4 regions of the Candidatus Symbiopectobacterium sp. NZEC135 genome follow, and region 3 is predicted to be linked to each of the others. Evidence: predicted binding sites of a transcription regulator. Region 3 holds the regulator's gene; each other region holds the start of a gene.

Region 1 (4,791 bases), on a different contig from region 3:
TCTTCAATGGCCAAACCATCAATGGTTTCATTCGGGCAGTAGTGCACAAAGGCTGCGTCGTCAGACAGCGCCCATTCACGCATCGGTTTGGCAGCGCGCAGGCCGTCAATGCGGGTTTTCACGTCGATAACGTTCGGTTTGCAGTATTTTTCCGCTTCGTTAATCGCACTGTGCGCCCAATAGCCGCCGTCGATATAGTCAGCTTTGGTGCTGTCACCCAGCAGGTTAAGCGGCACAGCAGCAAACTGTGCGCGTGCGCCCCCTTGGCAGAACAGCACTTTGTAGTTGGAGGGGATCTTTAACAGATCGCGCAGATCCTGCTCGGCTTCCGCCGCCACCTGCATAAATTCTTTACTGCGGTGGCTGATTTCCATTACGGATGTTCCCAGCCCACGCCAGTTACACAACTCTTGCTCAGCACGACGCAGCACTTCAACCGGCAGCATGGCTGGACCGGCGCTAAAATTGAAAACTTGTGTCATTTCCCCTCACCACGTGTTTAGTACGACTATTTTTAACGTTTTGTCTGTTTTACAGCGACTATTATGATTTTTTGCAACAACCATATTGGCTATTTGCAGCAGCCATCATGGTTTTTTGCAGCAACCGTCATCATTTGTTTTTATCACTGGCTCCTTCCCGCTGCAATCCTTATTACGCTTTCCCGTATAAAACCCGCACGGCGACGGCGTGGAGTTGTCCGTGAAAAGTCCGTATGATGCACGTCCCATAAAAGAGAAAAGTGACAATCATGAGCCAAACGTTCATCCCAGGCAAAGACGCCGCCCTGGAAGACTCCATCGCCCGTTTTCAACAACAACTCCGTGACCTGGGGTTCAACATCGAAGAAGCCTCCTGGCTGAACCCGGTGCCTAACGTCTGGTCCGTGCATATTCGCGACAAAGACTGCCCGCTATGTTTTACCAACGGCAAAGGCGCCAGCAAGAAAGCCGCTCTGGCCTCAGCCTTGGGTGAATATTTCGAGCGTCTTTCCACCAACTACTTCTTTGCCGATTTCTATCTGGGCAAATCAATTGCTAACGGTGATTTCGTACACTATCCGAACGAGCAGTGGTTCCCGCTGCCGGACGATGACAGCTTGCCGCCCGGAATTCTGGATGATCACCTGCGCGCCTTTTACGATCCTGAGAACGAATTAAGCGCCAGCATGCTGGTGGATCTGCAATCTGGCAACGACGAACGTGGCATCTGCGCCCTGCCGTTTACCCGTCAATCCGATGACACCACCGTCTATATCCCGATGAATATCATTGGTAACCTCTACGTTTCCAACGGGATGTCCGCAGGTAACACCGCCAATGAAGCGCGTGTGCAGGGTTTGTCTGAGGTGTTCGAACGCCACATCAAGAACCGTATTATTGCTGAAGCCATCAGCCTGCCAACCATCCCAGACAGCGTGTTGCAACGTTATCCGGGCGTGGTGGAGGCCATCGCCACGCTGGAAAAAGAAGGGTTCCCGATCCTTGCCTATGACGCCTCGCTGGGCGGTAATTATCCGGTGATCTGCGTGGTGCTGTTTAACCCCAGCAACGGCACCTGCTTCGCCTCTTTCGGTGCGCACCCGGATTTCGGCGTCGCGCTGGAGCGTACCGTCACCGAACTGCTGCAAGGACGCGGGTTGAAAGATCTCGATGTGTTTACCCCGCCGAGCTTCGACAATGATGATGTGGCGGATCATGCCAATCTGGAAACCCACTTTATCGATTCCAGCGGTTTGATCTCGTGGGACTTGTTTAAAACTGACGCGGATTATCCCTTTGTCGACTGGAGCTTTAAAGGCAGCACCGAGCAGGAGTTTGCTACCTTGATGGCGATTTTCCACAAAGAGCACAAAGAGGTGTACATCGCCGATTACGAGCACCTGTCTGTTTACGCGTGCCGCATTATCGTGCCGGGCATGTCCGACATTTATCCGGCAGACGATTTGCTGTTGGCAAACAACAATATGGGTGTGCATTTACGCGAGACTATTCTCTCCCTGCCCGGCAGCAAGTGGGAAAAACAGGCGTATCTCGATCTGATTACCCAGTTGGATGATGAAGGTTTCGATGACTTCACCCGCGTGCGCGAATTGTTGGGGCTGGCAACCGGCAAGGATAACGGCTGGCTCACGCTGCGCATCGGTGAATTAAAAGCGATGCTGGCACTGGCAGGCGGCGATCTGGAGCAGGCATTAATCTGGTCTGAATGGACGCAGGATTTCAACGGCTCCGTCTTCAGCCCATCGCGCAGCAACTACTACCGCTGTTTGCAGACGCTGTTGACGCTGGCATTGGACGAAGAGCGCGAGCCCTCACAGTATTACGATGCGTTTGTGAAAATGTACGGCAGCGACACCGTCGACGCCGCGAGCGCAGCGATTGCCGGTGAGCAGTGTTTCTACGGGCTGTTTGACGTCGATGACACCTTCTCCACATTGCCCGCACATCAATCGCTGCTGGCGGCTTACGAGAAACTGCAAGCGGCGAAGCGTCGTTTCTGGGGCTAATGCCGTCTCGCCCGTCCTCCCCGGTTAACGCCGGGGAGCATTCACACAGTAGTGATCTCTAGCGATAACCTTGCTTTTTTCGATCAATTTTCCAGCAACACACCAAATTTCATCATCCAATTATCTTATCGCTGCATAATTCGAATAATTCGGCATTTCGTAGAAAATGAAGAATATTGCACTTATTGTTATTAAATGGTGAATTTTTAATTAATTTGCAGCAACCCATAACACCGAAATGATACAAAAACGCATATCATTTAACTCTTTTTCACGGTATTCTACCCCCTACATTCAACTCTTTTTATAATTTTTAAAATATTTTTTCTTTAATAATTTCAATTACTTAATTAAACTTTGGTGTAGATCGCTGAGGGGTTTCACCCCACTAAATTTTCACGATATGATCCAAGTCAAATTTTGCTTTATACTGCTTTGTTAGTATTCCCTCGCGGATAAATCTTGGAGAACGTTAGTGTGAAAGCTGACAACCCCTTTACACTTTTACTACCAGCAGCCATGGCGAAAGTCGCTGAAGATGCTGGTGTCTATAAAGCTACGAAACAACCCCTGACTACGTTTTTTTTGGCGATTACTGCTGGTGTTTTTATTTCTATCGCCTTCGTTTTTTATATCACAGCCACAACCGGTTCCGCGTCTATGCCTTACGGCATGGCTAAACTGATTGGTGGGATTTGCTTCTCACTCGGCCTGATGCTGGTGGTTGTCTGCGGCGCTGACCTGTTTACCTCAACGGTATTAACAGTGATTGCCAAGGCAAGCGGCCGCATCACCTGGAAGCAACTGGCCTGCAACTGGTGTAACGTCTATGTGGGCAACCTGTTCGGCGCACTGTTTTTTGTCGCCCTGATCTGGTTTGCCGGTGAGCACATGGTCGCCAACGGTGCATGGGGCCTGAATGTCCTGCAAACCGCAGAGCACAAAGTGGAACACACTTTTGTTGAAGCGTTTTGCCTCGGGGTGCTGGCTAACCTGATGGTTTGTCTGGCGGTATGGATGAGCTACTCAGGCCGGACGCTGACAGACAAAATGTTCGCAATGATCCTGCCGGTGGGTATGTTCGTTGCCAGCGGCTTTGAGCACAGTATTGCTAATATGTTTATGATCCCCATGGGGATCGTTATCAAGAATTTCGCGGCGCCCGAATTTTGGGAAGCCATTGGCAAAGCGCCGTCCCACTTTGAGCACCTTACCCTCCACAACTTTATCGTGGACAACCTGATTCCTGTCACGCTTGGCAACATCGTCGGCGGCGGTTTTCTGGTAGGGTTAACATATTGGGTTATTTATTTGCGCGGTGGCGACAAACATTAATCTGTCGCCGACTGCAAATCGGGTTATGAATTCCAAACCAAAGGTAGGTGTAATATGACCGAACTGAATGAAAAATTGGCTAACGCGTGGGAAGGTTTTAGCGCGGGTGAATGGCAGAATGGCGTCAACGTACGTGACTTCATTCAGAAGAACTACGCACCGTATGAAGGTGACGAGTCCTTCCTGGCTGGCGCTACTCCGGCAACCACCAAGCTGTGGGATGCTGTTATGGAAGGTATCAAACAAGAAAACCGCACTCACGCGCCGGTTGACTTCGATACCAACGTTGCAGCCACCATCACCTCTCATGACGCCGGTTATATCGACCAGAGCCTGGAACAAATCGTTGGTCTGCAAACTGACGCGCCGTTGAAACGTGCGCTGATTCCGTTTGGCGGCATCAAAATGGTTGAAGGTTCCTGTAAGGTTTATGGCCGTGAACTGGATCCGCAACTGAAAAAAATCTTCACCGAATACCGCAAAACCCATAACCAGGGCGTATTCGATGTTTACACTCCGGATATCTTGCGCTGCCGTAAATCTGGCGTGCTGACCGGTCTGCCGGATGCTTATGGCCGTGGCCGTATCATCGGTGACTACCGTCGCGTTGCGCTGTACGGTATCGACTACCTGATGAAAGACAAATTCGCTCAGTTTACTTCTCTGCAATCCAAACTGGAAAACGGTGAAGACCTGGAAGCGACAATTCGTCTGCGTGAAGAGATTGCTGACCAGCATCATGCGCTGTCTCAGATCAAAGAAATGGCTGCCAAATACGGCTGCGATATCTCTGGTCCAGCGACCAATGCAAAAGAAGCCGTTCAATGGACTTACTTCGGCTACCTGGCTGCGGTTAAATCTCAGAACGGTGCTGCCATGTCCTTCGGTCGTGTATCCAGCTTCCTGGATATCTTCATCGAACGTGACCTGAAAGCCGGTAAAATCAC
Region 2 (4,791 bases), on a different contig from region 3:
ATTCGCTTTGGAACGTTCTTTCTTTGTAAACCAGTGACTTAAAAATACCAGCATGGCTGGCATCACAACGCTTTCCGCAACGCCTAAAAGGAAACGAATGATCGCCAAGACTTTGACGTCATGCACCATTCCTGTCGCCGTGGCGAGTATGCCCCACAGTATCAGGCTCCAGAAAATGAGTTTTTTAGCGCTGCGCTTCTCAGCGTAAATTCCGCCTGGAACCTGGAAAAAGAAGTACCCCAAGAAAAATAAGGCACCTAATAAGGATGAAATTCCTGGTGTTATATTCAGATCTTCTGCCAGACCGGATGCCGCCCCAAAACCGTAATTCGCACGGTCCAGATACGCAAGACTATAAGTAATAAAGGCGAGAGGAATCAATTTACGCCAGCGTATCGGCGCTAATTTTGCCTGTATGTTTTGAATCATTATTTATATTCCATGTTATTGTTTTGTAATCTGTATTATTGGGAAATAAAGCAACAATTACAGAACGGATAGCCAGCCGCCATCGACATAAATGATTTGGCCATTAATGTAGTCAGAGGCTTTTGACGATAGGAATACCGCTGTGCCAATAAGCTCTTCCGGACGGCCCCAGCGCTGAGAGGGGTTACTGCTTTTCACCCAACTGTCGAATTTTTCATCTTCAATCAACGCGGTGTTCATATCGGTTAGAATATATCCCGGTCCAATCGCATTGGACTGAATATTAAATTGCGCCCATTCAGCAGCCATTGAGCAGGTCAGCATTTTTATTCCACCTTTCGCCGCAGTGTAAGGTGCAACGGTCGGCCTTGCTGCCTGACTGGTCAATGAACCGATATTGATGATCTTTCCCCCAGTGTTGCGTGCAATCATTCGTTTGGCAGCGGCTCGTGAAACTAAGAAGGCACTTGTCAGGTTCGTGTCGATGACCTTCTGCCAGTTTTCAAGTTCCAGTTCCACCATCGGTTTGCGATATTGAATACCTGCGTTGTTGATCAAAATATCAACGTGAATATTTTGCTCATCCAGTTGGTTGAACGCGTTTTCAATCGCATCTTCTTTCGTTACATCGAAGGCGACGCCATAGGCGGTGTAGCCTTTAGCTCTTAATTTATCAACGGACTCAGTAAGGAGCGTGTCGCGGATATCATTTAGGATAACGTGTGCGCCTTCGGCGGCCAGCCCTTCTGCATAGGCGTATCCCAAACCCCTGGCAGAACCTGTTACCAGTGCCGTTTTCCCCGTTAAGTCAAATAAAGCTGTCATGTCATTTTCCTTATGCTTGATATTTGTATGACGACTGTCTTATTTAAGATTGGATTTTCACTTTTCTAAAATCAACAATACAAAAATGATTTTGCTATGCTGATCACAAACAACACGTGCCATGATTTTATGGGTTGTGTTTATCTTGTTGTTTTAAATGAATAAAATATTTCTCTGTTGATGTTGTTTGATCTCTATCACAGAATGAATGCTCAAGAATATATGGGATGTAAAAAAGTGATATAACACCAAAAGTTGTAGGACGACCTACAAATGTTTCGCCATGTTGTCCTCCTCGGCATGACATGGCGTTGATTTGCTGAATTGAGGAGTTAAAGTGAGTAACCTTAAGATTACCAACGTAAAAACGATTCTTACTGCACCTGGTGGCATTGATTTGGCCGTCGTTAAGGTTGAGACCAACGAACCGGGGCTTTATGGGCTGGGGTGTGCGACTTTCACACAGCGCATTTTTGCTGTGAAAAGTGCGATTGATGAGTACATGGCACCGTTTCTGATCGGTAAAGATCCCACCCGTATTGAAGATATCTGGCAATCCGGTGCAGTCAGTGGTTACTGGCGCAATGGCCCCATCATGAACAATGCGCTGTCCGGAGTGGACATGGCGCTATGGGATATCAAAGGCAAACTTGCGGGAATGCCGGTTTATGAATTGCTGGGTGGAAAATGTCGCGATGGTATCCCACTGTATTGCCATACTGATGGGGGGGATGAAGTGGAGGTGGAAGATAATATCCGCGCTCGTATGGAAGAGGGTTATCAATATGTTCGCTGCCAGATGGGGATGTATGGTGGTGCTGGAACAGACGATTTGAAGTTAATTGCCACTCAACTAGCACGCGCAAAAAATATTCAACCGAAGCGTTCACCAAAAAGCAAAACACCCGGTATTTATTTTGATCCTGATGCGTACGCGAAGAGCGTTCCGCGTTTGTTCGACCATCTGCGTAATAAACTGGGTTTTGGCATTGAATTTATTCATGATGTGCATGAACGAGTAACCCCGGTAACGGCCATCAACCTTGCAAAAACCCTCGAACAGTATCAGCTGTTTTATCTTGAAGATCCTGTCGCCCCGGAAAATATCGACTGGCTGAAAATGTTACGTCAGCAGTCATCTACACCGATCTCGATGGGTGAACTGTTCGTTAACGTGAACGAATGGAAGCCGTTAATTGATAACAAGTTAATTGATTACATCCGATGCCACGTCAGCACGATTGGCGGCATTACACCAGCGAAGAAGCTGGCAGTCTACAGTGAACTGAACGGCGTGCGTACCGCTTGGCACGGACCGGGTGATATCTCTCCCGTTGGGGTTTGTGCCAATATGCACCTTGATCTGAGCTCACCAAATTTCGGTATTCAAGAATATACGCCAATGAATGATGCGTTGCGTGAGGTCTTCTCTGGGTGTCCAGAGATCGATCAGGGTTATGCCTACTTGAATGACAAGCCTGGCCTTGGCATTGATATTGATGAAGAGAAAGCCGCTAAATATCCCTGTGAGGGTGGCATTCCATCCTGGACGATGGCCCGTACGCCAGACGGAACAGCCTCTCGTCCATGAGGTGATACACTACGCAGTATCCCGTTAATGCACATCCCTGCATTTACGGCGTCAACAAGATGTCCGGCCTCTGGCCGGGCTTTTGGGATAATAAAGTCGACACAGCACTAATCTTTTCCCTTTGTCTACTTGATTATCCCACATCAAACACGCAACGCCTGCGCACACGCCCAGGCAGAACTCCACGCCCACTGGAAGTTATAGCCGCCCAGCCAACCGGTAACGTCCACCACTTCACCGATAAAATAGAGGCCCGGCATTTTACTGACCTCCATGGTTTTTGACGATAGCTCACGCGTATCCACACCGCCCAGGGTGACTTCTGCGGTGCGGTAGCCTTCCGTACCGTTGGGTTGCACCTGCCAGGCGTGCAGATTTTCAATGAGCGCCGCGATCTGGGGGGATTGCAACTGTTTAAGTGACACCTCGGGCACCAATCCCAAGGTTTGCAGACACTCCACCAAGCGCTTCGGTAGCCACAGCGCCAGCGTATTTTTCAGGCTCTGATTGGGGTGTGCTGCACGTTGCTCGGCGAGCAGTGCGTTAAGATCGTGCTGTGGCAACAGATTGATCGTCACCCATTCGCCCGGTAGCCAATAGCTAGACAGTTGCAGAATGGCGGGGCCTGAAAGGCCACGATGGGTAAACAGCAGGTTCTCTTTAAAGCTGACACCGTTTTTCGCCGTCACCACCACGGGCACGGAAACGCCAGACAGGGTCTGTATCTGCTCCAATAGCGGTTTATGCAGCGTAAACGGCACCAGCGCGGCGCGTGTCGGCAGCACCTTAATGCCAAACTGCTGTGCGACCTGATAACCGAAGGGCGACGCGCCCAGCCCCGGCATGGAAAGCCCGCCGCTGGCAATCACCACCTGTGGAACCGTGAGCGTGCCAGTGGCAAAGGTGAGGGTGAACGCTGAGTCTGTCCGTTCAATACCCAGGAGTTCGCTGCGTAGACGAAACTGCACGTTACCAAGTTCACATTCGTGCATCAGCATGTCCACAATCTGCTGCGCGCTGTCATCACAAAACAACTGCCCAAGGGTTTTCTCGTGATAGGCAATACCGTGCCGATTGACCAGATCGATAAAATCCCATTGGGTGTAGCGCGCCAGTGCGGATTTGCAAAAATGCGGATTTTCAGACAAATAAGCCGCTGGCTCGGCATACATGTTGGTGAAATTGCAGCGACCACCGCCTGACATCAATATCTTGCGACCGGGTTTTTTGCCGTTATCCACCAGCAGAACGCGCAGTCCGCGTTGCCCTGCCTGGGCGGCGCAAAACAGACCGGCAGCACCTGCACCCACAATGACAACATCAAACGATTCCACAGTGCGTTCTCCTGCCAATGGCGATATAAAAAGTAAGCATTTTCCCCGATAACCGACGGGCGGCTGATTGTAGTGTCAGGCGCGAAGGGATGCCAGCGTAACAAAATGTATATTTATACAAGAATATGTATTTTTTTGATTTTATTAAGATAAATCCGACCAATAGCCGCATTGGTCATCTTTTCGTCAAAAAAAAGTCATATTTTCCTTTTCCCGTTTAGGCTTGTCGCAGATAATGCGCCGCGTTCATGACCACAAATGGCCTAACGCTTATGCTACATTTATTTACCGGGGTTGACTTTCATACCGGTCTGATGCTGATTTTGGCACTGGTATTTGTTCTGTTCTATGAAGCCATAAATGGCTTTCACGATACGGCGAATGCTGTTGCCACCGTGATATACACGCGCGCGATGCGGGCGGAATATGCGGTTGTCATGGCCGGACTGTTTAACTTTTTCGGCGTGATGCTAGGCGGGTTGAGCGTAGCTTATGCCATCGTGCATTTGCTGCCTACTGATTTGCTGCTTAACGTCAGTTCCGCGCACGGCCTGGCCATGGTGTTCTCCATGCTGCTGGCGGCGATTATCTGGAACTTGGGTACCTGGTACT
Region 3 (4,791 bases):
GCCTCGCGTTCAGGAAAATTTTCCAGCAGTTGCAGATAAAAGCCGCTTCACTGGAAGGCGATAGCTTTCACCGTTATACCCGGCCAGAGATGGACATGGCGATTCGCAAAGCGAAAGATTTGGGCCGCCATATCAGCTATTTCGGCCCAGAAGCCAACGATTTCAGCCTGCTTGAGCAAGCGTTTATCGACTATGGCCGCAACGGTACCGGAAAAACGCGCAAATACCTGCACACTTACGATGAGGCGATCCCCTACAATCAAGTGCCCGGCACCTTTACGCCGTGGGAACCGATGCAGCATCCTACCGATATGCTGTTTTATGAGGGGTTGCACGGCGCAGTGGTCACCGACCAGTACGATGTTGCCCAGCACGTAGACCTACTGGTCGGCGTGGTGCCCATCGTCAATCTGGAATGGATTCAAAAGCTGGTTCGCGACATCAATGAACGCGGACACTCACGTGAAGCAGTGATGGATTCGGTAGTGCGTTCCATGGAAGATTACATCACCTACATCACGCCGCAGTTTTCTCGCACCCATATCAACTTCCAGCGCGTACCAACTATCGATACCTCAAACCCCTTTGCCGCCAAGGCGATCCCTTCGCTGGACGAGAGTTTTGTGGTGATCCATTTCCAGGGCGTCGAGCATATTGACTATCCCTATCTGCTAGCCATGCTGCAAGGCTCGTTTATTTCACACATCAATACGTTGGTGGTGCCGGGGGGGAAAATGGGTCTCGCCATGGAGCTGATTATGGCGCCGTTGGTAAAGCGACTGGCAGAAGGGCGTAGCGCGGGCTGAGATAACACACACCGCCCGCCAGAAAGCTATGCGACAACGAAGAAAGCTATTCGACTATGAAGAAAACTATACGATAACGAAAAAAACTAGGCGACAGCGATGATTTCGTGGCTGTGCGTGACCTTCACCGCCTTTTCTAACATTAGCGCCACTGAACAATACTTCTCCGCCGACAGCGATACCGCCCGTTCAACCACCTTATCCGTCAGCCCTACGCCCGTGACGATAAAATGCAGGTTGATATGGGTAAACAGACGCGGCGCTTCTTCACGACGCGTGGAGGATAATTTGACTTCGCACCCGGTGATCGTATTGCGGCCCTTTTGCAAAATGGACACCACATCAATGGCGCTACAGCCCCCTGCCGCCATCAACACCATCTCCATCGGACTGGGGGCTTTATCGCCGGCATTGCCATCCATCAGGATCTGATGCCCGGATGACGACTCACCGAGAAAGGTCAGATCTTCAACCCATTTTACGCGCGCTTGCATCCACAACTCCTCAAATTTATTTGAAAATTACTCACTGTTATATATAAAAACCGCCGATAACTAGAGCTTAATCATGCTGAAGCGAGACAACACGAGACAGGCTCGTCAAGCTGTGTTACAAACAGGAATAGAATCCGTTCCTTCAGCTTTATGCTGACGGTAAGAACGGATCGTGACGTCGCCATACAGAAGCCAGTATATTCCCTGACGTCAGTCCGCCAACACGGAATTTTTACTACTAGCACGTTGATACGCCGTACAGGGAACTCTGAACCCTGTAATTTGCGCAGTGAATTACAACAGAGGATAACAGCGAATGGTTCTCGGCAAACCGCAGACAGACCCGACTCTTGAATGGTTCCTTTCTCATTGTCATATTCACAAGTATCCATCGAAGAGCACGCTGATTCACCAAGGTGAAAAGGCAGAAACGCTTTACTACATCGTGAAAGGCTCAGTGGCTGTGCTGATCAAGGATGAAGAAGGCAAGGAAATGATCCTCTCCTACCTCAACCAGGGGGATTTTATTGGAGAACTGGGCCTGTTCGAAGAGGGCCAGGAACGCAGTGCATGGGTGCGGGCGAAAACGGCCTGTGAAGTCGCTGAGATCTCCTATAAGAAATTCCGTCAGCTGATTCAGGTCAACCCGGATATTCTGATGCGTCTTTCCTCACAGATGGCACGCCGCCTTCAGGTGACCTCCCAGAAAGTGGGCAACCTGGCCTTCCTGGATGTGACGGGCCGCATCGCACAGACGCTGTTGAACTTGGCGAAGCAACCCGATGCCATGACGCACCCGGATGGGATGCAAATCAAGATCACGCGTCAGGAAATTGGTCAGATTGTTGGCTGTTCCCGCGAAACGGTAGGCCGTATTCTGAAAATGCTGGAAGACCAGAACCTGATCTCGGCACACGGCAAAACCATCGTGGTGTACGGCACACGCTGATATCACCCGTGCCGCTTAGACAAAAGCACGTTGCGCTGCGCAGCGTGCTTTTGACGAACCTTCCCTACTCCGCTTTCACTACCGCTTCCACCGCCCGCGCGAACCGCGCCATGCCCTGATCGATATCTTCCAGATCAATCACCAATGACGGCACAAAACGCATCACGTTAGGCCCAGCGACCAGCACCATCACGCCCTGCTCCGCAGCAGCAGCAAGGAACTTGCCCGCCTGACCGTGCCATTTAGGCTTCAGTTCTGCGCCAATCAGCAAACCCATACCGCGAATTTGCTCAAAAATACCGTGCTCTTCATTAATGGCCTGAAGAATCGAAACGAAACGCTCGTGGCGCGCTTGTACGCCGGAAAGCACCTGTGGGGTGTTGATGGTGTCTAATGCCGCTTCCGCTACCGCACAGGCCAGCGGATTACCGCCGTAAGTGGTGCCATGTACGCCGACAGTCATCACAGAGGCAACCTCTTCAGTAGTCAGCATGGCGCTGATGGGGAACCCGCCGCCCAGCGCTTTCGCCGTGGTGAGAATATCCGGCGTCACGCCATAGTGCATGTAGGTAAACAGTTTACCGGAACGCCCCATGCCGCTTTGCACTTCATCAAACACCAGCAGCGCATGATGCTGATCGCATAGCTCACGCACGCCTTTGAGGAATTCCGGCGTGGCCGGCGTAATGCCGCCTTCGCCCTGAATTGGCTCCAGCACCACGGCACAGGTATGGTCATCCATCACCGCTTTTACTGCGTCTAGATCGTTAAACGGCACGTGCACGATATCGGCCGGTTTTGGTCCGAAGCCATCGGCGTATTTCGCCTGCCCACCGACCGAGACAGTGAACAAGGTGCGACCGTGAAACGCATTGTAGAACGCAATGATTTTGGTTTTGTACGGGCTGTGGCGCTTAATCGCATAGTGGCGTGCCAGTTTGAAAGCCGCTTCGTTGGCTTCTGCACCAGAGTTAACAAAGAACACACGCTCGGCAAAGGTGGCGTCGATCAGTTTGCTGGCCAGACGCAACGCTGGCTCATTGGTGAAGATATTGCTGGTGTGCCACAGCGTTTCACCCTGCTGCTTTAACGCCGCCACCAGCGCCGGGTGGCAATGACCCAGTGCCGTTACCGCAATCCCACCAGCAAAGTCGATATACTCGCGCCCTTGCTGATCCCATACGCGGCTACCTTTGCCTTTAACCGGCACAAATTGCGCCGGTGCGTATACGGGGAGAATCACCTTGTCATGCGTCGCCCGGGTTACCGCCTTTGAATCTGTTGTCATTTGCTTCCGTCCACACCGCTTAAAGTGAAAATATAATCATCAAATATGCATAAAAAATCAATACGCAAGGTTATAAAATAGCGCGTTATGACAGTCCGTTTTATCGCAACCGGTGCTGATAACCTCAGGTATTAAGGAAATTCTGCAACAATTGATGCCCTTGCTCACTCAGAATACTCTCCGGGTGAAACTGCACCCCTTCTAACGGCAAGGTTCGGTGGCGTATTCCCATGATTTCATCACGCTCGCCGTCACGCTCCGTCCAGGCCGTCACGTCAAACTCGGGAGGCAAAGAGGTGGGGTCGATCACCAGAGAGTGGTAGCGCGTCACCGTTAATGGCAGTGCCAGCCCGTTAAAAACGCCGCTCCCGGTGTGCTGTATCACGGAGGTTTTGCCGTGCATCACTTGGCGCGCCCGCACCACGCGCGCACCAAACGCCTGCCCCATCGCCTGATGTCCAAGACACACGCCAAGAATGGGCAGCTTGCCTGCAAAATGGCGAATCGCCGCCAGAGAAATACCCGCGTCATCCGGCGTGCAAGGGCCGGGGGAGATCACCAGATGCGTAGGGGCCAGCGCTTCGATGTCGCTCAACGTAAGTGCATCGTTGCGTTTAACCAACACCTCAGCGCCCAGCTCACAAAAATACTGGTAGAGGTTGTAGGTGAATGAGTCGTAGTTGTCGATGAGTAACAGCATGCAGAACACGTCTTACGATGGATATATAGGCGGTAGGCTACTGTGCTTGGGTAAGCTTAAGCAATGAATATCTGACTCACCGGAATCATCACCGAAAAAAGTGATAGGTATTTGCCACGCCATCAGTAAAAATACCGGGCAGTAGATTGCCCGGTATTGATGTGCTCTGATTAGAAACGCGCTGCTATATCAGCCGCCATAGCGTGCGAGCCTGCGCTGGATTCCACGCCGGTGAGTCTGCTCGGTGCCCTTGTATACATTCATAGTTAGACCCCTGATATGTCACTCGGTCTCCCCTTTCATACCGTGTTCCCAACTGCCATTGAGGATAACGTCCCGGCGGTGGTGGTGGTGGTGGCGGATCAATAGGACCACCACCACCTCCTCCTCCTCCTCCTCCACCTCCACCTCCGCCGCCAAAATCAACATCCAGTGCGCCATAAAAACCGGCCCCAGAGTCCGCGACCAGCCATACCGCTAAAATGATATGATGACCCGTCCTGGGCGCTGATGGGATCAAAATAGATTGACTGCTCATTGGTCCCATTGATTGT
Region 4 (4,791 bases), on a different contig from region 3:
ACAGCGCGCACCTCGGTATCCAAAATAGCATCGCGGATCGTCTGATGACGAGCCTGCTGCCCAAGATACGCAGTAATGGCATGGCCAGTATTGAGTGTAAACAGCTTACGTTCAACGAATGCCATCAGATTATCGGTTAACTCCATACCTGCAATCTGCGGGAGCGGCCCGACAAATTGGGTTTGGTCGACAATCCATTCACTGAAGGTTTCTACCGTCACGGCCAACGGGTCATCCTGGCTCGCTTCCACCGGTGGCACAATGCGGTCTACCGCCGAATCAACAAAACCTACGTGCGCGTTGACCCATGCCTGCTCGTTCTCCGGCAAATGCTTCCACACGTGCTGTTTTAACTGCGTGGTACCGCGCACCATATTTTCACAAGCAATGATATTCAGTGGGCGCGTATTGCCCTGCGCATGGCGCTTTACCAACCCCTGAGCAATGGCACCCGCGATTTTTTCGAGAATTTGCGGCCCTACCGCCGTCGTCACCACATCGGCCTCGGCAATCAGCGCCACGGCTTCCGGGCTCGCACTATGCACCGCGCTGACGTTGCTGACCGTTTCCAACTGCGTCTGCTCGCCGACCACTTTCACCTGATACTGCTTACGGCTGTTGATGGCATCCAGCAGCGGCTGGTTCACATCTGCAAAGGTGAGTTCGATGTTGGCATCTGCCAGCAGTTTTCCGATAAACCCGCGTCCGATATTTCCGGCACCAAAATGTAAAGCTTTCATCATGCGTTAACCTTTAAAAACGATGGCAAAAAAAGAGGCCGCCCGAAGGCGGCGCTGCCGATGTATCAGGCACTCTTTTTCTCGGAGAGCAGGTCCAGCACGTCCTGCACATCCTGGGTCTGCGCCAAACGAGCAATCACGGTGTCATCGTCCAGCGCATTGGTCAGGCGGGTGATCACCGCAATATGTTCGTTATTACGCGCTGCGATACCGATCACCAATTTTGCGACGTCATCTTCATCCTCACCGAAGCGCACCCCCTGCGGATATTGGCAGAAGACGATGCCGGTTTTCAGCACACGATCTTTGGCTTCAATGGTGCCATGCGGCACGGCGATAGATTCGCCCAGATAGGTCGAGGTCAGCTTTTCACGCGCCAGCATCGCATCCACATATTCCGGCTCGACATAGCCACCTTTCACCAGTTGCTCACCGGCAAAGCGAATCGCCTGCTCTTTATCGCTCGCCTGCAAGTTCAGGAATACGTTAGCCGCGCCCAGTTGGAACAAGGTGGCGGCTTGCGGCTCAGCAACCGGTGCAGCAGCAGAGCTGCCACCCGCCGGCTGAGCGGCGGCCAGGCGACTCACCAAATCGCTGTACAACTGGCTGTCGAGGAAGTTGGTCAGCGAGATATGCTGCGCTTGTGGCGCATGGCGCAGGGCGCGTTCGGTCAAATCACGGTGCGTAATCACCAGATCGACATCCTCAGGCAAGCTGTTGATGGCGCTATTGGTGACAGATATTTGCGTCAGCCCGGCATCCTGCACTTTCTTGCGCAATACGCCCGCGCCCATGGCGCTGGAGCCCATGCCAGCATCACAAGCCACGATGATTTTGCGCACGGTGCTCAGATCGCCGCTGATACCGGTGGGTACTGAACCACCTTTGGAAGCCGCTTTCATCTCTTGCACACGGCGTGTGGCTTCATCCAGATCGTCACCCTCTTTTACCTTGGTGCTTTTCAGCAGGATCGCTGACAGCACAAAGGAGACGGCAAACGCAGCAGCAATCGCCACGATATTGGCAAAATATGCCCCTTTCGGCGTCATTGCCAACACGGCCAGAATAGAGCCCGGAGAAGCCGGAGCCGCCAGGCCACCGCCCAGCAGAGTCAGCGTGAACACCCCAGTCATGCCGCCCAGAATCACCGCAATCAGCAGGCGCGGGTTCATCAGCACATACGGGAAATAGATTTCGTGAATACCACCCAGGAAGTGGATGATGGCCGCGCCCGGCGCGGACACTTTGGCATTACCGCGACCAAAGAACATGTACGCCATCAGCACACCCATCCCCGGACCGGGGTTGGCTTCAATCAGGAAGAAAATGGATTTGCCTACTTCCGACGCCTGTTGGATACCCAGCGGCGAGAAGATACCGTGGTTAATGGCGTTGTTCAGGAACAGGATTTTTGCGGGTTCAACGAAGATAGAGGTGAGCGGCAGCAGGTTATTCTGCACCATCAAATCTACACCCGCAGCCAAACCTTTAGATAAAAACGCCACCAACGGGCCAATCGCCAAAAACGCCAGAATAGCCAACAACATGCCAATGATACCGGCAGAGAAGTTGTTCACCAGCATTTCAAAGCCGCTTTTGACCTTGCCATCAACGATGCGGTCAAAACGTTTAATGGTCCATCCGCCCAACGGACCAACAATCATCGCGCCGAGGAACATCGGCATATCAACACCGACGATCACCCCCATCGTGGTGATGGCACCGACCACGCCACCGCGATCGCCCGCCACCAAACGGCCACCGGTGTAACCGATAAGCAGCGGCAGCAGATAGGTGATCATCGGCCCCACCAGCTTGGCAAGTGTCGCATTCGGCAACCAACCGGTTGGAATGAACAACATGGTAATCAGGCCCCAGGCGATAAACGCCCCGATATTGGGCATTACCATGTTGCTCAGGAAGCGGCCAAAATTCTGAACTTTGACCTTGGTATCTGCTGTGAGCATAAAAACACACCCCTATTCAAACGCGCGATCGCAAGCGCGTGTGGTCATTATCGTGAGACGGTGTGACTGCCTTCCGTCGGTAGAGATCGTGCGGACTCTAGCACGTCGGTTTGATACCGCAACCTCACGGCCATATGTGACAAACGTCACACATAATCCCCACATCATTGCTACATTTTAGTGACTGAGTTCACATAAAATCACCGAATGCGGTCAATTCGACGCATCATCATCCGCATCAACGGCAGCACAATGTGACCTTAATCACATTACAGCGCCGTGATTTTGTTCTTGTTATGTGACTCAAATCACTAAATATCATCACCACCTCGCGTTATTGCCCTATAGCGATGGTTTCAACAACGGTAAAAGCGGTGGTAATCCGTTCATCAAGTCGCGCTGCTGTGTTGCCAGAGGCGTAATCAGCGCGTTGTAGCGCACCGCCTGCTGCGCCGTTTCAAACTGCACCTGATTTCCCACAAAAGTGACCTGCTTGCCCTGAGCCGCAAGGAAGTCACCCACTTGCGCCAACTGCTGTGCCAGCGTGGTGGCGGTCGGCACCACGTTCCCTAATGCCGCCGCCGGTTGGGCAACCACTTGCGAGTAAACGCGCTCATACAGCACTTGCACCTCTTGCGGCTGATTCAGATTACGGCGGGCGGAATCTGCCTGGGTTTTTGCCGCCTGCACCTGCTGCCCCAGCAGGTTTATCGCGCCGACAGCGCTACGCACACCGTCACGTTGCGTCAAATAATCCTGTGGCACACGAATCTGAGAAACGTGCTCCAATAACGGTTTGAGGCTCACCGCCAGGCTTTGCCGCAACTGCTGGGAAAAGGTGGTTAAGACGGCGTAATCATTGGCAAAAGGACCTAACCGTTTTTTCTGATCGTCACTCAGTGCAGGCGGCACGCTACCCGGTTGCGATGGCACACTTTGCAATACCGCGATAAACGCTTTGCGCTGATCCGCTTCGCTATCACCACAGGCCGCCAGTTGGAACACCATACCCAACGCCAGCACCAGCAATAGCCAGCGCGAACGCCACCCCATTGTTATCGTCATGCCATACTCCTTATGCACGTCTTATCCGGTGTAGAAGCGGACCACATTGCTCCGCCTTATCCCTAAGCATAGTCGAATCAGCGCGATACCCTCGTTTTTCTGCCAAGCCAGCGGGATACAGAGGATGTGATGGTCAGACAACAGTGCCCTGCTGCAAAATTGAGCAACGCACCCATAACGGTGCAACACCACAGCGCAAAACACCTCTATGGCAGGATTCACTCTATTTCCCGCTGTTTTACAGCGTAATTCAGCAAAAACATCACTCATACCCCAAAATGCAGAGATAAAATCTGCCATTTTTTGCTATTGCGCTGGCGTGATTCTTGCTCAGTGGATATATCCCATCACGACGCAGGAAAGACAGACGATGACACCCGCATTCCATCTTCGCGATCAAAACCCTCTTGGCGATCAAAACGGTTTTCGTTGCGCATCGCGCATTCAGGAACTGGCGCAACACAGTCAGCTGCTGACGGATTGGGCACTGCGCTATGATCAGATCTCTCACGGGCGGTTTGAAGGTAGCCTCAAAGAGGCCTGGCTGGACGGCGTTCAGTTCTACCAAGAGCAACTGTCACAATCGGTGTTTCAACGCGGCCAGGGCCGCACGGGCACGCTCTGCCTCGGGGTGTTTAATGCGCTGTCAGGAGAAGCGCGTTGGATGGGAAACAGCCTGACGCCGCAGGACATTACCTGGTCCTACGACGGCGGCGAGCTGATGCTGCAAACGCCGGAAACCTCTTCGCTGCTGGTATTGAGCATTCCTCTGACGCTGTTATCGGATATCACCGATGAACTGCCGCACCGGGTCTACGCCATTCATCACGATGGCCTTGCCAATCGGCTGCGCGAACACATTCTGGCCATGTTGCACAGCGTGATGGAGCACCCGCTGCAATTTGCGCAACGGCAGGCACGGTTGCAATTTCTCAGCGATATCCGCGAGCTTGCCTTTGCCTTTTTCACTGCCGTCGGCACGCAGACCATCAGCGTGCGCCCTTCTCTGCAAAAGGCGC

The links. Region 3 encodes CRP, which controls carbon source genes, mostly activating them, when cyclic AMP is high. Its sites were predicted from a motif close to ATGTGANNNNNNTCACAT; they were not measured.
Region 1: a site for CRP is predicted at 2,911-2,928, ahead of focA (formate transporter FocA). Genes of this name have one in related genera too.
Region 2: a site for CRP is predicted at 1,440-1,457, ahead of J5224_RS20575 (enolase C-terminal domain-like protein). Genes of this name have one in related genera too.
Region 4: a site for CRP is predicted at 2,960-2,977, ahead of J5224_RS19820 (PTS mannitol transporter subunit IICBA). Genes of this name have one in related genera too.

Annotation. Positions count from the first base shown of each region.
Region 1 is NZ_JAGFPF010000015.1:10,215-15,005, reverse strand. Features, by position in the region: gene serC (3-phosphoserine/phosphohydroxythreonine transaminase) at 1-482, opposite strand, end outside; gene ycaO (30S ribosomal protein S12 methylthiotransferase accessory factor YcaO) at 752-2,509, shown strand; gene focA (formate transporter FocA) at 2,987-3,844, shown strand; gene pflB (formate C-acetyltransferase) at 3,899-4,791, shown strand, end outside.
Region 2 is NZ_JAGFPF010000064.1:18,390-23,180, reverse strand. Features, by position in the region: gene J5224_RS20585 (MFS transporter) at 1-429, opposite strand, end outside; gene J5224_RS20580 (SDR family oxidoreductase) at 487-1,254, opposite strand; gene J5224_RS20575 (enolase C-terminal domain-like protein) at 1,592-2,845, shown strand; gene J5224_RS20570 (NAD(P)/FAD-dependent oxidoreductase) at 2,989-4,179, opposite strand; gene pitA (inorganic phosphate transporter PitA) at 4,452-4,791, shown strand, end outside.
Region 3 is NZ_JAGFPF010000084.1:5,298-10,088, reverse strand. Features, by position in the region: gene J5224_RS22060 (phosphoribulokinase) at 1-806, shown strand, start outside; gene J5224_RS22055 (OsmC family protein) at 893-1,300, opposite strand; gene crp (cAMP-activated global transcriptional regulator CRP) at 1,617-2,249, shown strand; gene argD (bifunctional acetylornithine/succinyldiaminopimelate transaminase) at 2,314-3,537, opposite strand; gene J5224_RS22040 (aminodeoxychorismate synthase component II) at 3,662-4,237, opposite strand; gene J5224_RS35825 (carbohydrate-binding protein) at 4,422-4,523, opposite strand; gene J5224_RS22035 (hypothetical protein) at 4,520-4,678, opposite strand; partial or broken gene J5224_RS35820 (lytic polysaccharide monooxygenase) at 4,722-4,791, opposite strand, start outside.
Region 4 is NZ_JAGFPF010000058.1:12,625-17,415, forward strand. Features, by position in the region: gene J5224_RS19815 (mannitol-1-phosphate 5-dehydrogenase) at 1-740, opposite strand, end outside; gene J5224_RS19820 (PTS mannitol transporter subunit IICBA) at 806-2,707, opposite strand; gene J5224_RS19825 (DUF3053 domain-containing protein) at 3,050-3,772, opposite strand; gene J5224_RS19830 (helix-turn-helix domain-containing protein) at 4,143-4,791, shown strand, end outside.